2 regions of the Streptomyces spiramyceticus genome follow, and region 2 is predicted to be linked to the other one. Evidence: predicted binding sites of a transcription regulator. Region 2 holds the regulator's gene; the other holds the start of a gene.

Region 1 (3,408 bases), 1.1 Mb from region 2:
AGGGGCCTGACGACCGACGACGGGCTGTCGCACGGCCGCTTCCAGCAGTGGCTCGACAGCCGCTACGCCCCGCGATCCGGCCGCCCCGCCGGGGTCGCGGTCACGGCGACCGGCACCTGGCACACCGGCTCGCCGACCGACCACCGCGGCTCGGTCACCATGCGCACCCGGGTGGCCATGGGTGACGTCACGCACACGTACGAGCTCGACGAGACGAACCTCGGCCCGGTGCTCGACGGCGCGGCCGAGTTCATCGCCTGGTCGGTACTCCGCGCGCTTCACAGGTGACGCCGACCAGCGGGGCGTACACCTCCCAGCCCAGCGACGCGTAGAGCCCCCGCCCGTCGGTCGTCGCGCCCAGCACCCCCACGGTCGAGCCCTGTTCGTACGCCGCGTTCTGGAGCGTACGCATCACCAGGCGGCCGAGGCCCTTGCGGCGGTGCGCGGGGTCCGTCTCGACCTGGTCGATCACTGCCGTCCGGCCGGTCGGGGCGACCTGGCCGCGTGCGGCGAATCCGCCGTCGGGGGCGAGGACGAGGAGGCGGGTTACGCCCCCGCGCTTCCATGACTTGAGGGTGTACCCGTCGGCGAGGCCGGTCTGTGCGGTGGCGGTGGCGGCAGCGGTACGGGACGGACGCAGGGGCGTCGTCATCAGCCAGCCCGGGCCGTCCGATATCCACTCCGGGCCGAGCCACGGTGCGACGGTCTCCGGTTCCAGGAACATCTTGAGTACGACGCCGTGCGCGGCGTACACCTCCGCCAGCTTGCGGACCGTGGCCTCGTCGGCGTGGGTCATGACGTGCCGGGTGGCGTGGCGGGGGAGGCCGACGTCGAAGGTGAAGCCCCAGGGCTGGGGTACGGGGTCGGCCGCGCCACGCGACACGACCCATCCGTCCACCCAGGCGCGGATGGCTTCGGCGGTGGAATCGAAGGGTGCCTGGGCCATTCCGTACTCCTCGATCGAGTAATAGATCGTCGGCTATTGAGCCTATTACATCCAAAGGCTGCCCGGTGATCGCTCAGAGCGAACGCCTCCCCAGGAACATTCGGCGGCTCACAAGCATTGAGCCGGTATAGCTCAACTTGACTGCCGAAGGGGAGATCATGGCATCGACGTCCAATCCGCTCACCCTGCCCGTGCTGCCGCTCGATGACGAGGTCGTGCTGCCCGGCATGGTGGTGCCCCTCGACCTTTCCGATACGGACGTACGCGCCGCGGTGGAGGCCGCGCAGGCCGCCGCGCGTTCCAGTGGCAACAAGCCGCAGGTGCTCCTCGTTCCCCGCGTGGACGGTACGTACGCGGCGACCGGCGTCCTCGGAACCGTCGAGCAGGTCGGCCGTCTCTCCGACGGTGACCCCGGCGCCCTGATCCGCGGCCGCAGCCGCGTCCAGATCGGCGCGGGCACGACAGGGCCCGGCGCCGCGCTCTGGGTCGAGGGCACGAGCGTCGACGAAACGCTGCCCGACCCCCTTCCCGGCTCGGTCACCGAACTCGTCAAGGAGTACAAGGCACTCGCCACCAGCTGGCTGAAGAAGCGCGGCGCCTGGCAGGTCGTGGACCGCGTACAGCAGATCGACGGCGTCTCCGCTCTCGCCGACAACTCGGGCTACTCACCGTTCCTGACCACCGGCCAGAAGGTGGAGCTGCTGGAGACCGCCGACCCGGTGGTCCGGCTGAAGCTCGCCGTGAAGTGGCTGAGTGAGCACCTCGCGGAACAGGACGTCGCCGAGTCCATCGCCAAGGACGTACAGGAGGGCGTGGACAAGCAGCAGCGCGAGTTCCTGCTGCGCCGCCAGCTCGACGCCGTACGCAAGGAACTGCGCGAGATCAACGGCGAGGCCGGCGAGGACGAGTCCGACGACTACCGGACCCGCGTCGAGGCCGCCGACCTGCCCGAGAAGGTGCGCGAGGCCGCCCTCAAGGAGGTCGACAAGCTGGAGCGCTCCTCCGACCAGTCGCCCGAGGGCTCCTGGATCCGCACCTGGCTCGACACCGTTCTCGAACTCCCCTGGAACGAGCGCACCGAGGACCAGTACGACATCCGGGGCGCCAAGGAGATCCTGGACGCCGAGCACGCCGGCCTGGACGACGTGAAGGAGCGCATCACCGAATACCTGGCGGTGCGCAAGCGCCGGGCCGACCGGGGCCTGGGCGTCGTGGGCGGCCGTCGCGGCGGCGCGGTGCTGGCGCTGGTCGGCCCGCCGGGCGTCGGAAAGACATCCCTCGGCGAATCCGTCGCGCACGCGATGGGCCGCAAGTTCGTACGCGTCGCGCTCGGCGGCGTACGCGACGAGGCGGAGATCCGCGGACACCGGCGTACGTACGTGGGCGCCCTGCCCGGCCGGATCGTGCGCGCCATCAAGGAAGCCGGGTCGATGAACCCCGTCGTCCTCCTCGACGAGATCGACAAGGTCGGCTCCGACTTCCGCGGCGACCCGGCCGCGGCGCTCCTCGAAGTCCTCGACCCCGCCCAGAACCACACCTTCCGCGACCACTACCTGGAGGTCGAACTCGACCTCTCCGACGTCGTCTTCCTCGCCACAGCCAACGTCCTGGAAGCCATCCCCGAGGCGCTGCTCGACCGCATGGAACTGGTCACGCTCGACGGCTACACGGAGGACGAGAAGGTCGTCATCGCCCGCGACCACCTGCTCCCGCGCCAGCTGGAGCGCGCGGGCCTGGAGCCCGGCGAAGTCACCCTCGACGACGACGCGCTGCGCAAGCTGGCGGGCGAGTACACCCGGGAGGCGGGCGTACGAAACCTGGAGCGCTCGGTGGCCCGCCTGCTGCGCAAGGTGGCGGCCAAGCACGAACTGGGCGACCAGAAGCTCCCGTTCACGATCACGGACGAGGACCTGCGCGCCTTGATCGGCCGCCCCCACCACGTCCCGGAGTCCGCCCAGGACCCGGCGGAGCGCCGTACGGCGGTCCCCGGCGTGGCCACGGGTCTCGCGGTCACGGGCGCGGGCGGCGACGTCCTGTTCGTCGAGGCGTCCCTCGCCGACGAGGAGACGGGCGGCGCGGGCCTGACCCTCACGGGCCAGCTCGGCGACGTCATGAAGGAGTCCGCCCAGATCGCGCTCTCCTTCCTGCGCTCGCACGGCGCGGAACTGGAACTCCCCGTCGCCGACCTCAAGGACCGGGGCGTACACATCCACTTCCCGGCGGGCGCGGTCCCGAAGGACGGCCCGAGCGCGGGCATCACGATGACGACGGCCCTGGCATCGCTCCTGTCCGGCCGACTGGTCCGCACGGACGTGGCGATGACGGGCGAAGTGTCCCTGACCGGACGCGTCCTGCCGATCGGCGGCCTGAAGCAGAAGCTGCTGGCGGCGCACCGGGCGGGTACGACGACGGTCGTGATCCCGAAGCGGAACGAGGCGGACCTGGACGACGTCCCGGCCGAG
Region 2 (3,408 bases):
CCCCAAGGGCCGTCACACGATCCGCGTCGACTTCGTCGCCTGGACCGGCTACGCCAACGTCAAGTTCGCGTACGCGCCCAGGACCTCGGCGGCTGTCGACACCGTCAAGCCCCTCGCCCCGACCGGAGGTTCGTCCACGTACTCGACCTCCACCTACCGGGCGACCGTCAAGTGGGCGCGCAACAAGGAGATGGACCTCGCCGGTTACCGGGTCAAGCGCTGCTCGGACCAGTGCACCTGGAAGACCGTGAACGGCAGCACCCTGCTGACCGGCACGTCCTTCACCGACGTGCCGCTGGCGAACGGGCAGCTCTACCACTACGCCGTCGCGGCCGTCGACAAGGCGGGCAACGAGTCGCCGCTGGGCGGCGCCAAGTACGTCGTCACCACCGACCTGCCCGACCCCGCCGTACCCACCGGCCTCAAGGCGACCGACACCGCGAAGGGCATCGCGCTCAGCTGGACGCCGTCCGCCGGCGCCGTGCGGTACAGCGTGGCGCGGCGGGAGGGGGACAACCTCGGCTGGGTGTCCGCCGGTACGCCCACCACTGCGTCGTTGACCGACACCACGGCCAAGGACAACACCCGTTACACGTACCAGGTGATGGCACACGACGGGTACGGCAACGTGTCCGCCGCCTCCTCCTCTGTGGGCATCACGCGCGCCGACCACCGCGTGCCGGGCGCACCGACGGGGCTGACGGCCACTCCCGCTGGCGACTACGGCGTGAAGCTCGCCTGGACCACCCCGCAGGACAGCGGCACGAGTATCCGCGTATACCGCTCCACCACCTCGCCCGTGTCCACGTCCGGCACGCCCATTACGTCGTGCTTCATGCACTACGGGACCTCTTCCTGCACCGACAGCGGCAACCTGCAGCGCGGCGTGACCTACCACTACGTCGTCACCCAGGTGAACGTGGACGGCGTGCAGTCGGCGCCCTCCAACGAGGTGACCTACACCCGTCCCGGCGACTCGACCCCGCCCGCCGCCGTCACCGGACTCACCGCGACCGCCACCGAGTACGGCATCAAGGTGGACTGGAACGACAGCCCCGAACCCGACCTGCTGCGCTACGAGCTCTACCGCGGTGAGCTGCACCAGGACGGCGAGGACACCGTGATCATGGTGGCCAACACCGAGTATCTCGGCGCGGACACCTCGGAGTTCCTCTACCAGGGCCGGCCGGACGGCGACACCTGGGCCTTCTACGTCGTCGCGGTCGACAAGTACGGCAACAAGCTCGACCCGCGCAGCGTCCCCGGCGGTTACGTCACGGCGACCGAGGCCGATCTGACGCCCACCGTCGAGACCCCGGACGGCTCCCCGCTCGACCTGACCGCCACTGCGGCCGACCCGGGCCCGGGAGTGGCGCTCTCCTGGACGTGCACCACCGGGTGCGGCGACATCACCGGGTTCCGGGTCCACCGCTGGGACCGCGCATCCGGTACGTACACCGAGCTCACCGGCTCCTCACTGGCGGCCGACGACCGCGCCTTCACGGACACGGCCGCACCGGCGGGCAGCACGTACTTCTACCGCGTGACGGCCGTCCACGCCGACGGCACGGAGTCCGTTCCCGCCACGGACTGGGCCTCACTGCGGCCCGCAGCCTGACCGCAGGCACTGACCTGACCGCAGGCACTGGCACACGGCGAAGGGGCCGGGAGGTTCACACCTCCCGGCCCCTTCGTGTGTCCTTACGACCACTCAGCCGTCCCGCTTCGGCCGCCACACCACCAGCGCGCTCGCCTGCTGCACGTCCTCGTACCGGACAAGGTCGCGCCGGTACGACGCGTGCACCTGCGCCTCGCGCTGCTGGAGCGCGACCGCCGCACCCTCCACCGCCGCGGAGAGTTCCGCGACCCGTGACTGCAGCGCCGCGACCTGGTTCTCCAGTTCGATGATGCGCTTGATGCCGGCCAGGTTGATGCCCTCGTCCTGCGACAACTGCTGCACCTGTCGGAGCAGTTCGATGTCGCGGGCCGAGTAGCGGCGCCCGCGCCCGGCCGTGCGGTCGGGGGAGACCAGGCCGAGGCGGTCGTACTGCCGCAGGGTCTGCGGGTGCAGGCCGGAGAGCTGTGCCGCGACCGAGATGACGTACACGGGTGTCTCGTCGGTCAGCTGGTATGGATTACGTCGCATGCGCGGGTCCATCTCATGCTCCCTTCGCGGCCTGGAACAGCTCCGCTCGCGGGTCCTCCCCCGCGGTCGCCTCACGGTAGGACTCCAGCGCCTCACGGGCCTTGGCGTCAAGGCCCTTGGGCACCTCGACCTCCACGGTGACCAGAAGGTCGCCGCGGGTGCCGTCCTTGCGGACCGCGCCCTTGCCTCGGGCGCGCATCGTCCGGCCGTTGGGCGTACCGGCCGGCAGTTTGAGGGTGACGGGGGGCCCGCCGAGGGTAGGCACCTTCACCTCGCCGCCGAGTGCCGCCTCCACGAAGGTGACGGGCACGGTGACGGTGAGGTTGTCGCCCTTGCGGCCGAAGACCGGGTGGGCGTCCACGTGGACGACGACGTACAGGTCGCCCGCAGGACCGCCCCGTTCACCCGGAGATCCCTTGCCGCGCAGCCGGATCCGCTGGCTGTCGGAGACGCCCGGCGGGATACGGACCTGCATGGTGCGCGACGACTTGGCGCGGCCGCTGCCCCTGCACACGTCGCAGGGGTCCTGGGCGATCAGCCCGCGGCCCCGGCAGTCGACGCACGGGTCGGTGAGCGAGAAGCCGCCCCCGCCGCCGCGCGACACCTGCCCCGTACCGACGCAGGTCGGGCACACGCGGGGTGTGCCGTTCTTGTCGCCCGTACCCGAACACGCCTTGCAGGGTGCCTGGCTGGACATCCGCAGCGGGACCGTGGCCCCGTCGACCGCCTCGGTGAAGCTGAGCGTCACCTCGGACTCGATGTCCTGGCCGCGGCGCGGCTGTGTTTCCGTACGTGCGCCCGGGCCGCCCCGGTTGAAGAGGCCCCCGAACACGTCCCCGAGGCCACCGCCGAAGCCGCCGGCGCCGGTCTGGGCTCCCCCGCCCTGGGCACCTCCGAAGAGGTCGCCCAGGTCGAAGTTGAATGAGCCGCCGCCGGCACCGGGGCCGGGCCGACCCTGCCTGTCAAAGAGGGCACCGTTGCCGAAGAGAGCACGCGCTTCGTCGTACTCCTTGCGCCGCTTGGTGTCGCCGAGGACGTCGTTCGCCTCGGAGATCTCCTTGAAGCGCTCTTCGGCCCTGGCGTCACCCTTGTTGGCGTCCGGGTGGAACTCGCGTGCGAGCTTCCGGTACGCCTTCTTGATCTCGGCCTCGGTGGCGTCCTTCGGGACGCCGAGAACCTTGTAGTAGTCCTTCTCGACGAAGTCCTTGGTGCTCATCCCCGACGTCCCTCCTTCCCGTTCCCGTTCTCGTTACTGCGCTTTC

The links. Region 2 encodes HspR, which represses chaperone genes until heat shock. Its sites were predicted from a motif close to TTGAGNNNNNNNNNCTCAA; they were not measured.
Region 1: a site for HspR is predicted at 1,064-1,082, ahead of lon (endopeptidase La). Genes of this name have one in related genera too.

What each region holds. Positions count from the first base shown of each region.
Region 1 is NZ_JARBAX010000001.1:4,569,500-4,572,907, forward strand. Features, by position in the region: gene PXH83_RS21070 (hypothetical protein) at 1-288, shown strand, start outside; gene PXH83_RS21075 (GNAT family N-acetyltransferase) at 251-946, opposite strand; gene lon (endopeptidase La) at 1,105-3,408, shown strand, end outside.
Region 2 is NZ_JARBAX010000001.1:3,459,915-3,463,322, reverse strand. Features, by position in the region: gene PXH83_RS15740 (PA14 domain-containing protein) at 1-1,618, shown strand, start outside; gene PXH83_RS15735 (heat shock protein transcriptional repressor HspR) at 1,712-2,158, opposite strand; gene dnaJ (molecular chaperone DnaJ) at 2,160-3,362, opposite strand.